Regions from separate parts of the Kitasatospora sp. NPDC057940 genome, predicted to be linked through region 2. Evidence: riboswitches for the same ligand, from Rfam matches in the RefSeq annotation. Region 2 holds a riboswitch; each other region holds the start of a gene.

What was found. Region 2 has a riboswitch for thiamine pyrophosphate ahead of thiC (phosphomethylpyrimidine synthase ThiC). Riboswitches for the same ligand answer to the same signal wherever they lie in the genome.
Positions count from the first base shown of each region.
Region 1: it holds a riboswitch for thiamine pyrophosphate, as region 2 does, so the genes downstream of both, ACFVTF_RS01855 (purine-cytosine permease family protein) here and thiC (phosphomethylpyrimidine synthase ThiC) in region 2, are expected to answer to the same signal.
Region 3: it holds a riboswitch for thiamine pyrophosphate, as region 2 does, so the genes downstream of both, thiO (glycine oxidase ThiO) here and thiC (phosphomethylpyrimidine synthase ThiC) in region 2, are expected to answer to the same signal.

Region 1 is NZ_JBHVPH010000001.1:402,050-410,757, forward strand. It holds gene ACFVTF_RS01835 (bifunctional DNA primase/polymerase) at 124-801, shown strand; gene ACFVTF_RS01840 (DUF5926 family protein) at 1,008-1,991, opposite strand; gene ACFVTF_RS01845 (ATP-binding protein) at 2,098-2,640, opposite strand; gene ACFVTF_RS01850 (glycerophosphodiester phosphodiesterase) at 2,946-3,770, opposite strand; gene ACFVTF_RS01855 (purine-cytosine permease family protein) at 3,850-5,316, opposite strand; TPP riboswitch at 5,309-5,456, opposite strand; gene ACFVTF_RS01860 (S1C family serine protease) at 5,780-7,594, shown strand; tRNA gene ACFVTF_RS01865 (tRNA-Ser) at 7,658-7,745, shown strand; gene ACFVTF_RS01870 (MerR family transcriptional regulator) at 7,863-8,690, shown strand.
Region 2 is NZ_JBHVPH010000001.1:186,274-190,179, forward strand. It holds gene ACFVTF_RS00895 (antitoxin) at 1-182, opposite strand, end outside; gene thiC (phosphomethylpyrimidine synthase ThiC) at 322-2,184, opposite strand; TPP riboswitch at 2,180-2,314, opposite strand; gene ACFVTF_RS00905 (DUF5326 family protein) at 2,454-2,654, opposite strand; gene tenA (thiaminase II) at 2,871-3,539, opposite strand; gene ACFVTF_RS00915 (cupin domain-containing protein) at 3,573-3,890, opposite strand.
Region 3 is NZ_JBHVPH010000004.1:397,932-406,639, forward strand. It holds gene ACFVTF_RS10130 (polyprenyl synthetase family protein) at 1-75, shown strand, start outside; gene thiE (thiamine phosphate synthase) at 132-782, opposite strand; gene ACFVTF_RS10140 (Rv2175c family DNA-binding protein) at 782-1,147, opposite strand; gene ACFVTF_RS10145 (NAD(P)/FAD-dependent oxidoreductase) at 1,190-2,398, opposite strand; TPP riboswitch at 2,483-2,595, shown strand; gene thiO (glycine oxidase ThiO) at 2,599-3,774, shown strand; gene thiS (sulfur carrier protein ThiS) at 3,771-4,055, shown strand; gene ACFVTF_RS10160 (thiazole synthase) at 4,057-4,854, shown strand; gene pknB (Stk1 family PASTA domain-containing Ser/Thr kinase) at 4,974-6,749, shown strand; gene ACFVTF_RS10170 (molybdopterin-dependent oxidoreductase) at 6,797-7,426, opposite strand; gene bfr (bacterioferritin) at 7,648-8,127, shown strand; gene ACFVTF_RS10180 (bacterioferritin-associated ferredoxin) at 8,132-8,425, opposite strand; gene ACFVTF_RS10185 (class II 3-deoxy-7-phosphoheptulonate synthase) at 8,623-8,708, opposite strand, start outside.

The DNA of each region.
Region 1 (8,708 bases), 220 kb from region 2:
CCCGCCATGCCGCCCGCCCCCCTTCGCGCCGCCGGGGCCGTGCCACCGCGGGTCCGCGTGACGAGTCCCGGCGGTGCCGACGGGCCGGAGCGAACCGAGCGGTCAGGGAAAGGAACGAGCGCCATGCGTGAGAACCCGAAAGATCCGTGTCCGCCCGCCACTCCCCACCACCCCGTCCAGGACGACGTCGCACGTCAGCGCCCTGCCCGGCTCGCCGCGGCCCTGACGGCCGCCGTCGACCACCGCTGGCCCGTGGTGCCCGGGGCGGTCCTGCGCGGCGGTCAGTGCTCCTGCGGCGACCAGGACTGCGCCGTGCCGGGCGCGCACCCGCACGACCCGTCGCTGCTGGCCGCCACCACGGACGCCCGGATGGTGCGCTGGTGGTGGGAGCGGCAGAGCCCGGACGCTCCGGTGCTGGCCGCCACCGGTTCGGTGGTCTCGGCGGTCAGCCTGCCGGCGGCGGCCGGCGCCCGGGCGCTGGTCTACCTGGGCGCGCTGCGGCTGCCGCTCGGTCCGGTGCTGGCGATGCCGGGCCGGTACGCGCTGCTGGTGGCCCCGTACTCGCTGGACGCGCTCGGCGAGATGCTCTCCCAACTCCCTTGGGTGCCGGGCTCGTTGCGCTATCACGGGGTGGACGGCTTCCTGCCGCTGCCGCCCGGCGGAGCGGCCGGCCGGGTGCGCTGGGTGCTGGCCCCGCGCCCGGACGCCGACGGCGGGGTGTGGCTGCCGCAGGTCGGGCCGCTGCTGGGCGAGTTGGTGGAGGCGACGGTCCGACTGGACAGCGGTCGCTCGGCGTACTGATCCGCCGGTCCGTTCCCGGGCCGCTCGTCGGGGCCCTGCGGAAAACAAAAGATCCGGCCGCTGGCGACGGGGGATGCACCAGCGGCCGGACTCTTTAGACAGTAACAAGGATCCGCGCCCGCGCCAATTTCCAAGACGCCCTGCCCGCCCGGAAATTGCGGCTCCATGGCGACAATGTGACGCGTATCACCCGGATCCCGGGCGCTTTAGTTCAAGGTGACCTGACGGTTCACCAGGTTCGCGCGGGCACGCCGCTCCTCGGCGGTCAACGGGGTCTCGTCGGCGAGCACCGAGGCCAGCCGCTCGGCGAACTCGGCGGCCGGCTTCTCGCAGTCGGCGGCGGTCATGGCGAGCGGGAGGTCCCAGACCGGGACGGTCAGGCCGTGCGCGCGGAACGAGCCGACCAGGCGGGTGTCCGGGCCGAGCGAGGACCGGTCGGCGGCGCTGAGCCGGGCCAGCGCGTCCAGCAGCCGCTCCTCGGGCACGGTCATCACCCAGCGCAGGTGGTTCTTGTCGGGGGTGCCGCACCAGTAGGCGGCGTCGGCGCTCGCCAGCTTCTCGGTCGGGATGGCCGAGGCGTTGGCGCGCTCCAGGGAGGCGGCGACCTCGCCGGTCGCGGTCTCGGCGTCCTCCAGCCAGAACTCGAAGCCGGTGTGCACGGCGGGCGTGAACGCGGCGGTGACGTCCAGCAGGTCCTGGAGCCGGCGCCCGCCCGCCTCGGTCCGGCGGGACGGCACCGGGTTGCCCGGCTCGGTGGCCAGCGCCAGCTCCAGGGCGTCCGCGAGGTCGCGGCTGAGGTCGCCGGAGGAGGACTGGGTCTGCAGGCCGAGCAGGATGGAGCCGTCCTGGCGGCGCAGGGCCGGCCAGGCCAGCGGCAGCACGGTGGCCAGGGTCACCGACGGGACCTCGCCGGTGGCGCCCTCGGCCACCCCGGCGGCCAGCGTCAGCGGCACCGTGGCGGCGGGCACCAGCTCGCGCAGCGCGACCCAGTCGGCCTCGCCCGCCAGGCCCTCGAACGGGCGGTGCACCAGCTCCTGCACCGCGTGCGAGGCCTCCCGGCCGTGACAGGCCTTGTACCGGCGGCCCGAACCGCAGGGGCAGTTCTCGCGGGCCCCCACCACGGGGACCTCGCCCGCGACGGCGGTGGTGGACTGACGCTGCGGCGCCTTCTTGGCGGCCTTCTTGCCCATGGTGCGGCTCTCCCGGGAACGGTGGTCCTTTGCTCCGGGCAGCCTACTGACGTTCCCCCGGCGCGCGGGCACACGCCGGGCGGACGGGCGGGGAGCGCGCGTCGGTTCAGGCGCTGCGGGCGTCACCACCGGTGCGCCGGGCGTGCCGGGCCCGGGCGGGCAGCGCCGCCCAGACCGTCACCTCGCCGGGCGCGTCGCGCACGCCCCAGTCGCTGGCCAGCTGGTCGACGATGTTCAGTCCGCGACCGCCGCGCGAGGTCAGCGAGGGGCCGGCGGGCAGCGGCCGGGTGGTCGCGCCGCCGTCGGTGACCTCCAGGGTGAGCACGCCGTCGGCGTGCAGCTGCCAGCGGACCAGCACGCCGCCGTCCGTTCCGCTCCCGTGCTCGTCGCGCTCCCGGCCGCCCGTGGCGGAATGTGCCCCGGAGGGGACGCCGACCAGTAGCTGGTCCACCACCTCGGCCCGGGCGCCGCGCCCCAGGGCCCGCAGCGGGCCGAGCGGACGGGCGTACCGGCAGGCGTTGCTCAGCAGTTCGGAAAGGATCAGTACGGCATCATCGATGACCGGCTCCGGTATCTCCCGGTCACCCAGATCTCGACGCAGTCGGCGCCGTGCGACCCCGACACTCGCCGGGCCGTGCGGCACTGCCATGGTCGATGAAGTCGGCACTTCACGCGCCACCATCAACGCCACCCCCGGACCTCCTTCAGCGTATGCCGAGGGAGAGATGCCCCTTGGTAATGCGTCGGAAACGACCGCCGGACGATCCCGCGAGGACATTTCAAGCGATTGCGACCGAGGGTGGACCTGAGGTCATTCCGTGCTCACCGTGCGTCGCCCCGGCGCATGAATTCCGGCAATAACGGGCCCGGAAGGTTTGACTGCCGACCAGAACGATCAGGTTGTGTCCGGGCTTTGCGGGTGGATTTGCGGGCGGCCCGCCGTCCGACGCCGGATCACCGGCCGAGCTGCGCCAGGACCTCGGCGGGCCGGTTGGTGATGATCGCGGACACCCCGAGCTCCAGGCACAGTTCCACGTCGGCCGGTTCGTCCACGGTCCACACGTGCACCTCGTGCCCCAGCTCGCGCAGCCGCGTCACCAGCTGCGGGCGGGCCCGCACCAGGTCGATGCCCGGTCCGGCGATCCGCGCCCCGCCGGGCAGCGGGGAGCCCGGGCGCAGCCGGCCGACCAGCGGCAGGGTCCGTTCGAACAGGAACACCCGCCGGTACTCCGGCGCCGAGGCCGCCACCCGGTCCAGCCCCACCGAGGAGAAGCTCATGATCCGGGCCGAGGGGCGCTCGCCCTCCCGGCTCGCGCCGATCTTGAAGCGTTCGAGCGTCCGCAGCAGTTCGGCCTCCACCCGGCCGCGGTAGCGCACCGGGTGCTTGGTCTCGATCGCCAGGTCCACCGGGCGGCCGCAGTCCACCACCAGCTCCAGCAGCCGCTCCAGCCGCAGCACTCCGCGCAGCTCGGGGTCGGTGCTGGGGCGGCCGGTCTTCCAGGCGCCGAAGTCGTACGCCTCCAGCTCGGCCAGCGTCATCGCCGAGACGGTGCCCTGGCCGTTGGAGACCCGGCCGATCCGGCGGTCGTGCACGCAGACCAGCTCGCCGTCGGCGGTCAGCCGGACGTCGCACTCGACCGCGTCCGCGCCCTCGTCGAGCGCGCGCCGGTACGCCGCCAGGGTGTGCTCGGGCAGGGCGTGCGAGGAACCGCGGTGGGCGATCACCTGGACGGGCGGCGTGCTGCGCGCCGCCGTCGAGGACGGGTCTGTGCTGGTCACGGGCCCCACGATAGGCGGCGGAAGTGACGCGCAGGCGAAGACGGCCCCAATCCGCGGGGCCGTCTTCGGTGCCGGTCGGTCAGCTCGGCGCCGCCCTGCGGGTCAGCGGGGTGAGCGCCCAGGTGACCAGCGCGGGCACCAGGAAGGCGAACAGCGAGGCGGACGTCCACTCCTGCGGGGTGAAGTGCAGGGCGTCCTGGGCGGAGGTCCAGAAGTCCGTCCACCAGCCGGCCACCGCGGTCGGCGCGATGAACTGGTAGACCGCGAAGCCCAGCACCCACGGCAGCAGCATCAGGCGGCGCGAGGGCGCGTCGGCGGAGAGGTTCCAGCCGTACCGGCCGGCGCCGAAGAAGTAGTCCACCGCCAGCACCGCGAGCAGCGGCACGAAGACCGAGCCGATCAGGCCGAGGAAGTTGGTGTAGGTGTCGGTGAACTTGTCGATCTGCAGCGCCAGCACGGTGATCAGCAGGCCGATCCCGCCGGTCAGCACCCGGCGGTCCACCTTCGGCAGCAGGTTCTGCACCGACATCGCGGTCGAGTACACGTTGGCGAAGGACTGGTCCGTCTCGCGCAGCACCAGCACCAGCAGGAACAGCCAGCCGGCCCAGACGCCGAGGAAGGAGTCGAAGATCCTGTTCGGGTCGCCGTCGGACTGCAGCAGGGCCATCAGGCCGAGCACGTAGCACCAGACCTGGGCGATCGTGTAGCCGGAGAAGCTGCCCCAGAACGCCGAGCGCGCGGTGCGCGAGTGCCGGGTGTAGTCGGCGGCCAGCGGGACGAAGGAGATCGACACCGCGATCATCGCGTCGGTGGCGCCCAGGAAGCCGTGCCAGTTGCCGGCGCCCGGGTCGGGCACCCCCTGGCGGCCCAGCTGGACGGTGAAGTACACCATCGCGACGGCGACCGCACCGGCCACGAAGCGGCGCAGCACCGCGATCGAGCCCAGCGGCCAGATGGTCAGCGCGGTGGTCAGCGCGCCCGCCAGGAGCACGAACAGCCAGCGGTAGCCGTCGGTGTGGGCGACGGTCTGCGCGCCCGCCGCGATCGTCAGCAGCTCGAACACGCCCCAGCCGACGCACTGGACGATGTTCAGCACCGTCGGGACGTACGACAGCCGGGTGCCGAACAGCCCGCGCAGGTTCGCCATCGCGGGCGCGCCGGTACGGGCCCCGATCAGCGCGGCCACGCCGAGCATCGCGGTGCCGACCACGGTGCCGGCCACGATCGCGGTCACCGCGGCGGCCAGCGACAGCTCGCTGCCCTTGGCGCCGAGCACGGTCGCGGCGGTGGAGAAGCCGATCAGGCTGACGCCCAGGTTCATCCAGAGCGCGAAGTGGTCCCGGAAGCGCAGCGTGCGCGGCGGCTCGGTGTCCAGCACGAGCGGCGCCTCGGCACGCTCGGGGCGGTCCAGGACGGCGGTCGCCGTGCCGGTGGGGTCCGCGTGACCGCCGTCACCGCCGTCACCGCCGTGAGCGGCCGGGGACGGTTCGGGGAAACCCTTGGACGCGGGCGCGCCCGAAGAAGAGGATGGCGAAGCAGGCGACATGGCCGATACTCCCTACGCCGGCATTACCCGGACAGGTTCCGGCGGTCTGCGCCCCCTCGACGGTCCGCCCACGATCCCGTGGCGTACGGTCGACCAGCGCACTCTCAGCCTGGACGGTCCAAGCTCCCGCGTGTCAGTTGTGAGCGACAGGCTAACCGGCCCGGGGGTGAACGCCAAGGCCACGGGGTGTGCGGCCCGCATCGCGGGACGCCCGGCGGAGGTGGGGGAGCCTCCGGTCGCCGGCCGGTCGCCGGTTCGGCCGTCGACTTGCCCGTCGGCTCGGTCGTGTTGCCCGTCGGCTCGGTCGTGGGCCCGGTCGTCGGCGCAGGACAGCCTGGTCGGCGGCCCGGCTGTCGGCGGCGGCTAAGGATTCTTATGAGTTATTCAGAGGGGTCCTTACGGCAAACGAATCGGCAGTACGAAAAACTATGGTCCTTGGTTCTGTCAGCTATGGAGGTCGTTCGTGAGCACCGAGCGCGAGGTTGGGCCCACCGGGCCGCAGGGGGAGCAGCCCTCGGGCGGCCAGGCGGCGGCTGTTCCCGCTTCCGACGGCCACGCCTCGGGCGGGCACCAGCCGACACTGGCCTTCGGCCGGGTCCCCGAGCCCGGGGCCGCTCCGGCCGCCGAGGCCGCACCGGCCGAGGCCGCGCCGACGGAGGGCGTGGCGGCCGACGGTGTTCCGGCCGAGGGCGGGTACCAGCCCACGGTGGCCTTCACCAAGGTCCCCGCGCCGGAGGCGCCCGCGCAGGCCCCGGCCGTGCCGGTCGCCGACGCGCCGGCCGCCCCGGTCGACGCCGCCACCGGCTACATCGACGCGCCGCCGCCGGTCCTGCCGCCGGCACCGCCGGTCCCGGCCGCGCCGACGGCACCCGTCGCACCCGTCGCCGAGAGCCCGGCCCTGCCGCCGGGTGCCAACCCGTACGCCACCCCGGCCCACGGCGTCCCCGCCGCCGGCCCGCACGACCCGTACGGCACCCCGGCCGCCCTCGGCGCGCCCGCCGCGCACCCCGCGCCCGGCCACCACCCGTTCGGCGCCGGCCAGCCGCTCGGCGGCTGGGGCGCCGCCCACGACGCCGGCGGCGGCGCGGGCTACCCGGGCGGCCCGGCCGGACCGCTCGGCTACCCGGCCGACTACCCCGGCGGCCCCGGCGGCCCGCGCAAGAAGCGCGGCGGCCTGGTCGCCCTGATCGCCGCCGTCGCCCTGGTCGCCGGCGTGGCCGGCGGTGCGCTCGGCGTGACCGTCGCGGACCGCAACGACAGCACCAACAGCGCCGACGACCACCGCAGCACCACCGTCCAGGCCAGCAACACCCAGAAGAACGAGCCCGCCCCCGGCTCGATCGCCGGCATCGCGCAGAAGGCGCTGCCCAGCGTCGTCACCATCAAGGCGCAGGGCAACGGCGAGTCGGGCACCGGCACCGGCTTCGTCTTCGACACCGAGGGCCACATCCTCACCAACAACCACGTGGTCGCGCCGACCCTCAACGGCGGCAAACTGACCGTCAAGTTCGCCGACGGCACGTCCTACAACGCGTCCGTGCTGGGCCACGCCGAGGGCTACGACGTCGCCGTGGTCAAGATCGACAACCCGCCGAAGAGCAAGCTGGCCCCGCTTCCGCTGGCCGACTCCGACAAGGTCAACGTCGGTGACGCCACCGTCGCGATCGGTGCGCCGTACGGCCTGGAGTCCACCGTCACCAGCGGCATCGTCAGCGCCAAGGACCGCCCGGTCGCCTCCGGCGACGAGACCGGAGGCCAGTCCTCCTACATGAACGCGCTGCAGACCGACGCCTCGATCAACCCCGGCAACTCCGGCGGCCCGCTGCTCGACTCCAGCGGCTCGGTGATCGGCATCAACTCGGCGATCCAGTCCAACGCCTCCGCCAACGGCCGGGCCGGCAGCATCGGCCTCGGCTTCGCCATCCCGATCAACCAGGCCAAGTGGGTCGCCGACACCCTGATCAAGACCGGCAAGCCGGTCTACGCCAAGCTCGACGTGCTGCGCAACGACGACTACAAGGGCGACGGCGCGCAGATCCAGACCCGCGACATCCAGGGCCAGCCGGCCGTCACCCCCGGCGGCGCCGCCGACAAGGCCGGTCTCAAGCCGGGCGACGTCATCACCAAGCTCGGCGGAGTGCCGATCGAGAACGGCCCCGCCCTGGTCAGCCGGATCTGGACGCACAAGCCCGGCGAGACCGTCGACGTCGAGTACACCCGCAACGGCCAGCAGTTCAACACCAAGGTCACCCTCGGCCAGCGGGACGGCGACAGCTGACCCCCACCCGCACGAAACGGTGTGCACCGAACCCCGCCGGACCCGTTAGGCTGACCTCCGCCTGGAGAGCTGCCCGAGCGGCCTAAGGGAACAGTCTTGAAAACTGTCGTGCGGTGACCCCGTACCGTGGGTTCGAATCCCACGCTCTCCGCTGGTTGGAGAACCACCTGCTCAGGGCGGGTGCCGAGATCACTCGGCACCCGCCTTCCGCGTTTCCGGGGGCGGGGGTTGACCCTGACACGGTGGCAGGGGGTGGAGTGGGGGCACCATGTTGAACATCGGAGACTTCGCCAGCCACGGCCGGGTGTCGGTGCGGATGCTGCGCCACTACGACGCGATCGGGCTGCTGCGGCCCGCCAGGGTGGACCCGGTCAGCGGGTACCGGTCCTACGAGGCGTCCCAACTCGCCCGGCTCAACCGGGTGATCGCGCTCAAGGAGCTCGGCTTCACGCTGCAGCAGGTGCGGGCCGTCCTGGACGAGCAGGTGGACGCGGCCGAACTGCGCGGGATGCTGCGGCTGCGCCGGGCCCAACTCGCCGAGGCGATCGCTGCGGACGAGCAGCGGCTGACCCGGGTGGAGGCGAGGCTCCGGACGATCGAGAGCGAGGGGACCATGTCCGCACACGACGTCGTACTGAAGCGGGTGCCGTCCGTCCGGGTGGCCGAACTGACCGCGGTGGCCGCGAGTTACCAGCCGGAGGACATCGGACCGGTGATCGGCCCGCTGTTCGCGGAGCTGTGCAGGCGGCTGGCCGAGGCCGGGATCGCCGAGGCGGGCCCGTCCGTCGCCCGGTACGAGGACGTGCCGGAGGGGGAGGGCACGGTGCTGATCCGGGTGGCCGTCCCGGTCGGGCCGGCGGTGGAGCCGGGCCGGTACGACTTCGCGGTGCTCGACCTGCCGCCGATCGAGGAGGCGGCGACGGTCGTGCACCGCGGCTCGATGGACGAGGCGATGGGGGGCTTCCAGGAGCTGGCCCGCTTCATCGACGCGAACGGCTACCGCTCGGCCGGCTACGCCCGGGAGCTCTACCTGGAGTGCCCGGACGACCCGGCGCGGTGGGTCACGGAGTTCCAGGAGCCGGTGGTCCGCCGGTAGGCCCGGTCCGGCCGGGGC
Region 2 (3,906 bases):
CTGACGGTGGCAGTGGTCTCCCGGTTCAGCCTGTCCATCATCTCCGCCATCGTGGGCTTGGATGCCTCCTTGGCGATCAGGTCCTGCATGAACGCCTGGAGCGACTTGCCGGCCTGCGCTGCGCGAACCTTCAAGGTCTGGATCTGGTCGTCCGGGACGTCCCGGATCGTGAGGACTGTCATGCCTGCATTATAGCGCGGGTATCTGCAAAATGCAGATACCCGCTGAATCGACCCTCGGGCCTCAGCAGACGAGCGGCGGAACCGCGAAGAGCGACCCCGAGAGGCGAAACCTCTCGGGGTCGCTCTCACATGTGATGCGTCAGTCGGCCAGCGGAAGGTAGACCCGGTTGCCCTGGGCGGCGAACTCGGCGGACTTCTCCGCCATGCCCGCCAGGGCCTCGGCGTCGAACTCGGTCTCCACGGCGCTGGAACCGTCGCCGTGCTCGGCGCGGATCTTCTGACTGATCTTCATCGAGCAGAACTTCGGGCCGCACATGGAGCAGAAGTGGGCCGTCTTGGCGGGTTCGGCGGGAAGGGTCTCGTCGTGGAAGGCGCGGGCGGTCTCCGGGTCGAGGGCCAGGTTGAACTGGTCCTCCCAGCGGAACTCGAAGCGGGCGTCGGAGAGGGCGTCGTCCCAGTCCTGGGCGCCGGGGTGGCCCTTGGCGAGGTCGGCGGCGTGGGCGGCGATCTTGTAGGTGATCACGCCGGTCTTGACGTCGTCGCGGTTGGGCAGGCCCAGGTGCTCCTTGGGCGTGACGTAGCAGAGCATCGCGGTGCCCCACCAGGCGATCATCGCGGCGCCGATGCCCGAGGTGATGTGGTCGTAGCCGGGGGCGACGTCGGTGGTGAGCGGGCCGAGGGTGTAGAACGGCGCCTCGTCGCAGATCTCCTTCTGGAGATCCATGTTCTCCTTGATCTTGTGCATCGGGACGTGGCCCGGGCCCTCGATCATCACCTGGACGTCGCGCTCGCGGGCGATCCGGCCGAGTTCGCCGAGGGTCTGCAGTTCGGCGAACTGCGCCTCGTCGTTGGCGTCCGCGATGGAGCCGGGGCGCAGGCCGTCGCCGAGCGAGAAGGTGACGTCGTAGCGCGCGAGGATGTCGCAGAGCTCCTCGAAGTTGCTGTAGAGGAAGTTCTCCTGGTGGTGCGCCAGGCACCAGGCGGCCATGATCGAGCCGCCGCGCGAGACGATGCCGGTCTTGCGGCGGGCGGTCAGCGGGACGTACCGGAGCAGGACGCCGGCGTGGACGGTCATGTAGTCGACGCCCTGCTCGCACTGCTCGATGACGGTGTCCCGGTACACCTCCCAGCTCAGGTCCTCGGCCTTGCCGTCGACCTTCTCCAGGGCCTGGTAGAGCGGCACGGTGCCGATCGGCACGGGGGAGTTGCGCAGGATCCACTCGCGGGTGGTGTGGATGTTGCGGCCGGTGGAGAGGTCCATGACGGTGTCGGCGCCCCAACGGGTGGCCCAGGTCATCTTCTCCACCTCCTCCTCGATCGAGGAGGTGACGGCGGAGTTGCCGATGTTGGCGTTGATCTTCACCAGGAAGTTGGTGCCGATGATCGCCGGCTCCACCTCGGGGTGGTTCACGTTGACCGGGATGACGGCCCGGCCGCGGGCCACCTCGGCCCGCACGTACTCGGGGGCGAGGCCCTCGCGCAGCGCCACGAACTCCATCTCGGGGGTGACCACGCCCCGCTTGGCGTAGGCGAGTTGGGTGACGGCGACATCGCCGCGGCCGCGCAGCGGGCGGCGCGGGCGGCCCGGGAAGACGGCGTCCAGGTTGCGCAGGTTCCCGCCGCGCGGCGAGGTGTGCTTGATCCCGTCGTCCTCGGGGCGCGCCTCGCGGCCGTCGTACTCCTCGACGTCGCCGCGCTGGCGGATCCAGGCGTCGCGCAGGGCGGGCAGGCCGCGCCGCACGTCGGGTTCGTAGGCCTGGTCGGTGTACGGGCCGGAGGTGTCGTACAGCGGGACGGTCCTGCCGTTGGTGAGCTGCACCTCGCGGTACGGGACCCGCAGGTCGGGCCGGGACCCTTCGCGGTAGGCCTTGCGCCAGGCCGGGGTGGGGTAGCCGGTGCCCGCGCTGGTGACGGTGGCGGTGGCGGTGGCGGTATCGCCGACCTCAGTGCCGCTGTTCCCGGTGCTGCGGGCAGGCTGCGGCTGTGCTTCGAACGTGGTCATCTGACCTCATACTCCCTACGCCGGCATTACCCGGTCAGGTTCCTGCGGTCGACGCAGCCGTCGGTCCGTCCGTCGACGTCCCGGTCAGCGCCCTCTCAGCCCGGTGCTCCGAGCTCCCGCGTCGGCAGGCGGTGTTGCCTGCACATGACGCCCAACACCGTAGCGAGCCGATCGCCGCAGGTCCAGCACGCCCCCACCAGGCCGGACGCCGCGCCAGGAACGCCGAAGGCCCGGCCCCCCGTCCAGGGGGCCGGGCCTCGGGCAGCGGCTCAGCCCTTGGCGGCCTTCTTCACCAGGACCACCACGGCGGCGGCGATGCCGGCGACGACCAGCACCTTGATCATGATGCTCAGCAGGGCGCCGACGACACCGAAGACGAATCCCAGGATGTTCCAGAGCAGCACCAGGACCAGCACCGGGATGACGATGTTCCGCACCCAGGAGGGCAGCGACTTCCAGAGCTCAGCCATGACCGTTCCTTCTCTCCCCGTGGGGTCGGCTGCCGTCCGGTGCCGCATCCCGCTTGCTTTCGGTACTTCGATCGTACGGGGACACGAGTGCCGGAACGAGGCCCGTCGGCCCGGAGAGAACCCCTAGATCACCCCGACCCGGGGCCCCGGGGAGACCCGGGTGCGGGACTCGGGGACGACCCCCGGGAAGGGCCCCGCACCCCCTGCGACCAGCGGTCAGACCGGCCAGCGCTCACCGCGCCAGGCGGCGTCCCAGAACATCCACTCGTAGCGCGAGGTGGTCGTGAAGTGCTCGACGACCCGGCGCCGTTCGGCCGGGGAGATCTCCTCGCCGAGGCGGTCGGTGAGCGCCAGCACCCGGCGGACGACGGACTGGAACGCCTCGTCGCCGTAGGTGGCGATCCACTTGGCGTACAGCGGGTCGGGGGAGCCCTGGGCGAGCAGCGCCTCGCCGACCCGGGCGTAGATCCAGTAGCAGGGCAGCACCGCGCCGACGGCCTCGGCGAAGGAGCCGCCGTAGACGGTCGCCAGCAGGTAGCTGGTGTAGGCCCGGGTGGTGGGCAGCACCGGTTCGGCGGCGGCCTCCTCGGCGCTGCCGCCGAAGGCGGTCAGGAACTCGGCGTGCATGCCCTGTTCCGCCGCCAGTGCGCCGACCGCGTCGTCGGCGAAGGCCCGCACGTCCTCCTCGCCGGGCGCCTTGGCGGCGCAGACGGCGAGCGCGCGGGCGTAGTCGCGCAGGTAGTGCGAGTCCTGGACGACGAAGTGGCGGAAGGCCGCACGCGGCAGGGTGCCGTCGGTGAGGCCGCCGATGAAGGGGTGGGCGAGGATCTCGGCGTACACCGGCTCGATGGCCGCCCAGAGTTCTTCCGTCAGGCTCTTGCTCATGCCCAGGACCCTAGACGGTCGGTCCGCGGACGGTCAGCCCTCGGGCGGGGAGAACACCACCAGGACCCGCAGCTCCTCGGTGACGTGGTGGAAGCGGTGCGGGGTGCCGGCCGGGACGTAGACGACGGTGCCGCGGCCGACCGTGGCGGTCTCGGCGCCGACGGTCAGTTCGGCGCGACCGCTGATCACCTGGTAGATCTCGTCCTGGTCGTGCGCGGTCTGCGGGTCGGTGTCGCCGGGGGAGAGCGCGTAGAGCCCGGCGGACATCCGCGGTTCGCGCAGGAAGCGCAGGTACGCGCCGTCGTTCGCCGCGCGTTCGACGTCCAGTTCGTCCAACCGGAACAGCTTCACCGCTGCTCCCCTCCTT
Region 3 (8,708 bases), on a different contig from region 2:
GCGCCGCTGGCCGACGAGCAGGCCCGCACGGTGCTGCTGGCCCTGGCCGAGGCCGCCACCGTCCGCAAGTACTGAGATCCGCGCGCAGGGGGATCCGCAGGTACGGAGAACGGTGACGGCCCCCGGGGCCGTCAGGCCGAGCGCACCCGCCGGGCGAGCTCGGCGGCGGCGGCCCGCGGGTCGTCGGCGGCCGTGATCGCACGGACCACGACGATCCGGCGGGCGCCGGCGGCCAGCACCTCGTCGAGGTTGCCGAGGTCGATGCCGCCGATGGCGAACCACGGCCGGTCGGTGCTCTGCTTCGCCGCGTACGAGACCAGGCCGAGGCCCGGCGCCGGGCGGCCCGGCTTGGTCGGGGTCGGCCAGACCGGGCCGGTGCAGAAGTAGTCCACACCGGGCTCGGCGAGCGCCGCGTCCACCTCGGACTCGGCGTGGCAGGACCGGCCGATCAGCACCTCGTCGCCGAGGATCGCCCGGGCGGCCGGCACCGGCAGGTCGTCCTGCCCGAGGTGCAGCACGTCCGGCCGGGCCGCGTGCGCGACGTCGGCGCGGTCGTTGACGGCCAGCAGCTTGCCGTGGCGGCGGCAGGCGTCCGCGAAGACCTCCAGGGCCTCCAGTTCCTGCTTGGCCTCCAGGCCCTTGTCACGGAGCTGGACGATGTCCACCCCGCCCGCCAGCGCCGCGTCCAGGAACTGGGCGAGGTCGCCCTGCTCCCGGCGGGCGTCGGTGCACAGGTACAGCCGGGCGTCGGCCAGCCGCCGGCGCGGTGTGTCCGCCGCCATCAGATCAGCATCGCCTGGGCGCGCCGCTTGACCTCGGTGCCGCGGTTCTCCTGCAGCGCCTGGATCGGGCTGCCGGGCAGCGACGGGTCCTCGGTGAAGAGCCACTCCAGGATCTCCACGTCGTTGTACCCGCAGTCGCGCAGCACGGTCAGGGTGCCGGACAGGTGCTTGACCAGCCCCTGGCCGTCGATGAACGCCGCAGGGACCTGCAGCGACTTGTTGGGGCCCCGCCGGACGGCGATCAGCCCGCCGCTGCGGACCAGGTCGCGCACCTCGGTGACGCGCACCCCCCACTGCTCCGAGATGTCGGGCAGGTACATCCACTCGGAAACCAGGGCTTCAATCTTGCTTTCAATCTCACTCACGCCACCAGACTGCCACCTCCACAGCCCCCCGCGCACCAGCCGCTACCCCGCGACCGCCGACTTCAGCGGCACCGAGGGGTCCGCCGCGCGGGCCCGGTCCAGCGCGGTGCCGCGCTCGATCAGCCGGCGGCCCTGGGTCAGGTCGCGCGGCCGGTCGACGGCCAGCAGCGCGCTCGGCACCCCGTCGCGCAGCCAGAGCGCCGTCCAGGAGGCGTCCTGCGGGTCGCCGCGCCACAGCAGTTCGTCGCCCTCGGCGTGCCGCCCGGCGTACTGGACCATCCGCCCGAACTGCTCCGACCAGAAGTACGGCACCGGGTCGTACGGCGGCGCGTCCGCGCCGAGGACGGCGGCCGCCACGGCCTCGCCGGACTGCAACGCGTGGTCCCAGTGCTGGACGGCCAGCCGGGCGCCGGAGCGGGCGGACGGGTAGCTGACGCAGTCCCCGGCCGCGAAGACGCCGGGCAGGCCGGTGCGCAGCCGCCCGTCCACCAGGACGGCGCCGGTGCCGTCCAGCTCGACGCCGGAGCCGGCCAGCCAGCCCGTCGCGGGCCGGGCGCCGACGCCGACCACGACCTCGTCGGCGGGCAGGTGCGAGCCGTCCGCCAGCAGCACCGCGCCCTCCTCGACGGCGGCCACGCCGACCCCGCAGCGCAGGTCGACGCCGGCCTCGGCGTACCAGGCGGCCATTGCCGAACCGACCTCGGCCGGCAGCGCGCCGGGGACGGGCGCCGGGCCCGCCTCGACGACCGTCACCTCGCAGCCGGCCGCGCGGGCGGCGGTGGACACCTCGGCGCCGATCCAGCCCGCGCCGACCAGCACCAGCCGCAGGCCGGGCCGCAGCAGGGCGCGCAGCGCCAGCGCGTCGTCCAGGGTGTGCAGCAGGTGCGCGCGCTCGGCGCCGGGCAGGGCGCGCGGGGTGGCGCCGGTGGCGATCACCAGGGCGTCGTACGGGAGGTCACCGGCGTCGGTGTGCAGCACGCCGGGGGCGAGGCCGGTGGCGCGGCGGCCGGTGAGCAGTTCGATGCCCAGCTGCGGGTAGTCGATGTCCAGGGTGGTGGCGTCGGCCTCGCCGAGCAGCACGTCCTTGGAGAGCGGCGGCCGGTCGTACGGCGCGTGCGGCTCCTCCCCGACCAGCGTGATCCGCCCCCGCCAGCCGCCCTGCCGCAGCTTCAGGGCGCACTGCGCCCCGGCCAGCCCGGCCCCGACGACGACCACCTGATCCGTTGCGTTCAGCTCTGCCACGCCCGTCACTGTACTCAGCGCCCTGCCGGGGCCATCGGCCCGTCCACCCCGCGTATGGGCCTTCGGCCGGGCCCGCCCCCGGCGTTATGGTGGGGGCACCATCACGGGAGCCCGGCGTACCGGGCTGAGAGGCGGGCTGGCACGGCCCGCGACCGTCCGAACCTGATCCGGGTCATTCCGGCGAAGGGAGAAGAGCAGCCTTGTCACGCTTGCCCGAGGAAACCCACGCCGACGTGCTGGTGATCGGCGGGGGCATCATCGGCCTCGCCGTCGCCTGGCGCGCCGCGCAGCGCGGGCTGAGGAACATCGTCGTGGTCGACCCCTCCCCCGGCGGCGGGGCGGCCGGGGTCGCGGCCGGGATGCTCGCCCCGGTCACCGAGCTGCAGTACGGCGAGGAGCCGCTGCTGCGCCTCGGCATGGCCTCCAACCAGCGGTACGGGGACTTCGCCGCCGAGCTCACCGAGGCGAGCGGCGGCCTGGACACCGGGTACCGCCGGTGCGGCACGATCGCCGTCGCGCTGGACTCCGACGACCGCGAGGAACTGCGCGAGCTGCACGCCTTCCACCAGCGGCTCGGCCTGGACTCGGCCTGGCTGACCGGCCGGGAGGCCCGCAGGCTGGAGCCGATGCTCGCCCCCGGCGTGCGCGGCGGCCTGCACGTCGCGGACGACCACCAGGTGGACCCCCGCCGGCTGCTGACCGCCCTGGTGGCCGCCTGCGGGCTCGCCGGGGTCGTGGTCCACCGGGCCGAGGCCGTCGGGCTGCTGGTCGAGGGCGGCCGCGCGGTCGGCGCCCGGCTCGGCACCGGCGAGACCCGGAGGGCCGACCAGGTGGTGCTCGCGGCCGGCCCGCACAGCCACCGGCTGCCCGGGCTGCCGGAGGGCGTGCTGCCGGCCGTCCGCCCGGTGAAGGGGCAGATCCTGCGGCTGCGGATCCCCGAGGCGTACCGGCCGTTCCTGTCCCGCAACGTCCGCGCGGTGGTGCGCGGACAGCACCTGTACCTGGTGCCCCGGGAGAACGGCGAGCTGGTGATCGGCGCGACCACCGAGGAACAGGGCTACGACACCACCGTCACCGCCGGCGGGGTGTACGAACTGCTGCGCGACGCCCACGAGTTGGTGCCGGGCATCACCGAACTCCCGCTACTGGAGACCTCCGCCGGGCTGCGGCCCGGCTCGCCGGACAACGCCCCGCTGCTGGGCCCGACCGCGCTGCCCGGGCTGGTCGCCGCCACCGGCCACTACCGCAACGGCGTGCTGCTCACCCCGGTGACCGCCGACCTGCTCGCCGAGTACCTGGCGAGCGGCGAACTCCCTGAGCTTGCACAGCCGTTCACACCCACCCGGTTCTCCCCCGACCGCTCCACCGCGAAGGCCTCCGCATGACCGAGATCGCACCACCCCAGACCACACCGGCCCAGACCACGCCGACCCAGACCACACCGGCCCAGACCGCGCCGGCCGAGATCGGGCTGACCGTCAACGGCGAGCCCCGCCGGGTGTCCGCCACGACCACCCTCGCGGAGGTGGTGGCCACCCTCAGCGCCGCCCACAGCGGCGTCGCCGCCGCCCTCAACGAGGCCGTGGTGCCCCGCAGTTCGTGGCCGGCCACGGAACTGTCGGCGGGCGACCGGATCGAGATCCTCACCGCCGTCCAGGGAGGCTGACATGGCTGACGACCTGCTGACCATCGCCGGGGAGTCCTTCGGCTCCCGGCTGATCATGGGCACCGGCGGCGCGCCCAGCCTGGAGATCCTGGAACGGGCGCTGCTGGCCTCCGGCACCGAGCTGACCACCGTGGCGATGCGCCGGGTCGACGCCGGCACCCAGGGCTCCGTCCTGGACGTGCTGACCCGCAACGGCATCCGGGTGCTGCCCAACACGGCGGGCTGCTTCACCGCCGGGGAGGCCGTGCTGACCGCCCGGCTGGCCCGCGAGGCGCTCGGCACCGACTGGGTGAAGCTGGAGGTGATCGCCGACGAGCGGACCCTCCTGCCGGACCCGATCGAGCTGCTGGACGCCGCCGAGACCCTGGTCGACGACGGCTTCACGGTGCTGCCGTACACGAACGACGACCCGGTGCTGGCCCGCAAGCTGGAGGACGTCGGCTGCGCGGCGATCATGCCGCTGGGCTCGCCGATCGGCTCCGGCCTGGGCATCCGCAACCCGCACAACTTCCAGCTGATCGTGGAGGGCGCGGGCGTCCCGGTGATCCTGGACGCGGGCGCCGGCACCGCCTCGGACGTCGCGCTGGCGATGGAGCTGGGCTGCGCGGCGGTGATGCTCGCCTCCGCGGTGACCAGGGCGCAGGACCCGGTGCTGATGGCCGAGGCGATGCGGCACGCCGCCGAGGCGGGCCGGTTCGCCCACCGGGCCGGCCGCATCCCGCGCCGGTTCCACGCCGAGGCCTCCTCGGCGATGGCCGGCCGGGCGGAGCTGGACACCCGCGAGCACCCGGCGTTCTGACGCCGGGACGCCCGGCACCCGCCCGCGTGTGCCGTGTCACAAACCGGGCACAGCCGGGCCCGGAGGCGATGTCCTCCGGGCCCGGCCGACAGCCGGAGCCCTAGACTCTCCGGGTGGACATGGCACTGCACGACCCCTTGATCGGTACCCTGCTCGACGGCCGGTACCGGGTCGAGCAGCGCATCGCGACCGGCGGGATGTCCACCGTCTACAGGGGCACCGACACCCGGCTGGACCGGGTCGTCGCCCTCAAGGTGATGCACCCCGCGCTGGCCGGGGACGACGGCTTCACCGCCCGGTTCATCCGCGAGGCCAAGGCCGTCGCCCGGCTCTCCCACCCGAACGTGGTGAACGTCTTCGACCAGGGCGCGGACGGCGCGAACGTCTTCCTCGCCATGGAGTACGTGCCCGGCCGCACCCTGCGGGACCTGCTGCGCGACCGCGGCGCGCTGTCCGTGCGGGCCGCGCTGGACGTGCTGGAGCCGGTGCTGGCCGCCCTCGGCGCCGCCCACCGGGCCGGGCTGGTGCACCGGGACGTCAAGCCGGAGAACGTGCTGATCACCGAGGACGGGCTGGTCAAGGTCGCCGACTTCGGCCTGGTCCGGGTCCTCGGCACCGCCGACGGCGCGCCCACCTCGACCAGCACCGCGACCGGCGGCACGGTCCTCGGCACCGTCTCCTACCTGGCCCCCGAGCAGATCCTCCCGGACGCCCCCACCGACCAGCGGGTCGACGTCTACGCGGCCGGCATCCTGCTCTACGAGATGCTCACCGGCCGCCGCCCGCACACCGGCGACAACCCCGTCCAGGTGATGTACAAGCACCTGCACGAGGACGTCCCCGCCCCCTCGCTGATCGCCCCGGCCGTCGGCCCCGGGCTGGACGCCATAGTGGCCGGCGCCTGCGCCCGGACGGCCGACGCCCGCCCGTACGACGCGGTCGAACTGCTCGCCGCCCTCCAGCGGATCCGCCGCACGCTCACCCCGGCCGAGCTGGACGCCGAGCCGCCGGCCTCCACCCGGCCCAGCCCGCGCTACCCGACCAGCGAGCCGACCTCGGTGATCCAGCAGCCGGCGGGGCCCGTCGACGCGGCGCCGGAGCCCACCAGCGTGCTGGACGTGCCGGCGGAGCTGCTGGACCAGCTGCTGGTCGAGCCGCGCCCGTACGACGAGCCGACCCCGGTGCGCGGGCGCCGGCCCGGCCTGCTGCGCCGCCTCCCCCGCAAGCCGCTGATCTGGGTCGCCGCACTGACCGCCCTGGTGCTGGCGGTCGGCGGCGCGACGTACGGGCTGTCCGAGGGGCTGTACGGGCCGGTGCCCGGCGTGCTCGGCAAGGACCGGGCCGAGGCGCAGCGGATCCTGGACAAGGACGGCATGCACGGCCGCTTCGTCGAGGTGTTCAGCGAGAGCGTCCCGGCCGGGCAGGTGATCGCCACCGACCCCGGGGTGGGCGCGCGGACCCGCAAGAGCGACACCGTGACGGTGACCGTCTCCCGGGGCCCCAAGCGGATCGCGGTGCCGGACCTGGCCGGGAAGACCGCCGACCAGGCCGCCGACGCGCTGACCGCGGCCCAGCTGACCAGGGGCGGCGTGACCGGGACGTACGACGACACCGTGCCGGAGGGCGTGGTGATCAGCAGCTCGCCGGCGGCCGGGCAGCTGCTGCAGGAGAACACCGCGGTCTCGCTGGTGGTCAGCAAGGGCATGGTGCCCGTCCCGGACGTCACCGGGATGAGCAAGGACGACGCGGCGAAGGCGCTCCAGGCGGCCGGCTTCACGATGCAGACCAGCGGGGTCAACCTGTTCGGCACCGGCAAGGTGTCCAGCCAGTCCCCGGCGGCCGGCGAGCGGCGCCCTCAGCACACCGCGGTGACGGTCAACTTCCCCTTCTTCTAAGGGGATTCCTCGCTCCTGAGGGGATTCCTCCGGACGTCGGCCCGCCCTCAGCGCAGCGGGCCGTCGCCCGGCTCCTCCTGGTGGGAGTAGCGCTGCTCGCGCCACGGGTCGGCGAGGTTGTGGTAGCCGCGCTCCTCCCAGAAGCCCCGGCGGTCGGCCCGCATGTACTCCACCGCGCGGACCCACTTGGGGCCCTTCCAGGCGTACAGCCCGGGGACGATCAGCCGGACGGGGAAGCCGTGCTCGGCGGTCAGCGACTCGCCGTTGCGGTGGGTGGCGAAGATCGTCCGGGGGTCGGCGAAGTCGGCCAGCCGCAGGTTGGCGCTGTAGCCGTACTCGGCCCAGACCATGACGTGGGTGACGCCGGGCGCGGGGGGCTCCAGGTCGAGGAGGGCGGCGGCCGGCACGCCCGACCACTCGTTGCCGAGCAGCGTGAACTTGGTGACGCAGTGCAGGTCGGCGACGACGGTGGTGCGCGGCAGGGCGTGGAAGGCCTCGAAGTCCCAGCTGTGCTTCTCCGCCGAGGCGGTGGCGCCGAACACCTGGAGGTCCCAGGTCAGCGGCTTGAAGCGGGGTACGGGCCCGTAGTGCAGGGCGGGCCAGCCGCGCTGCACGCGCTGCCCCGGGGGGAGCCTCGGGTCAGACGGCGGAAGTGGTTCTTGTTCGGACTGACCCATGACTCCATGGTGACAGACGGCGGCCGACGCGCCGTGCGCGCCCCTTGGCGCGACCACGCGCCCCACTCTCAAGAACCGGTGGCCGAGCCCGTATCGGCCCAAATCGGATATTCCAAAACATGTCCTAGTGAGTGTGAACTTACTGGAACTTCCTCCCATTTCGATGCCAGGATGCGCAGCGCAGGAGTCACAACAGGCCGTAGCGCAGGGAGGCACCAGCCATGCAGGGCGACCCAGAGGTCATCGAGTTCCTCAACGAGCAGCTCACCGCGGAGCTCACCGCGATCAACCAGTACTTCCTGCACGCCAAGATGCAGGAGAACTTCGGCTGGACGAAGCTCGCCAAGTACACCCGGCACGAGTCCTTCGACGAGATGAAGCACGCCGAGACCCTCACCGACCGGATCCTCTTCCTGGACGGGCTGCCGAACTACCAGCGGCTGTTCCACGTCCGGATCGGCCAGACGGTCAAGGAGATGTTCGAGGCGGACCGCCAGATCGAGGTCGAGGCGATCGACCGGCTGAAGCGCGGGATCGTGGTGATGCGCGCCAAGAACGACGTCACCTCGGCGAACATCTTCGAGGACATCCTGGCCGACGAGGAGCAGCACATCGACTACCTCGACACCCAGCTGGAGCTCCTGGAGAAGCTCGGCGAGGCGCTCTACCTCGCCCAGGTGATCGAGCAGCCGGACTCCTGAGCCCTCAGGCCGCGCGCAGCGGGGCGACCGGGGTCGGGGCGGCCTGGGTCGCGGTGGCCACCGGCGCGGGCGCGGCCTGGTCCTGCGGGTCGGCCAGACCGAGCTTCGCGGCGAGGCGGGCGGTCGGGCAGGGCCGGGCGCCGTGCTCGCCGAGCAGGGCCTGGATCCGGCGGACGCAGGATCCGCAGTCGGTGCCGGCCTTGCAGCCCCGGGCGATCTGGCGCGGGGTGCCGGCCCCGGCGTCGATCGCCTTCTTCACCTGGTCCTCGGTGACCGCATGGCACATGCACACGTACATCGCGGACTCTCCAGGGTGGTGCGGCGCCGACCGGCGGAACGATCTTGACTAAGGCTTGCCTTACTTCACTAAGCCTCACCTTACCCGGCGATCCGGGTACGAAAAAGCCCCTCCGGGCTCGGGGACCCCGAATCCGGAGGGGCTTTCGTCACATTCGTCCAGCGGTGACCCGCCGGCGGCGGCTCACCCGTGGCAGCTCACTGGCCGCGGTACATCTCCGCCACCAGGAACGCCAGGTCCAGCGACTGGCTGCGGTTGAGCCGCGGGTCGCAGGCCGTCTCGT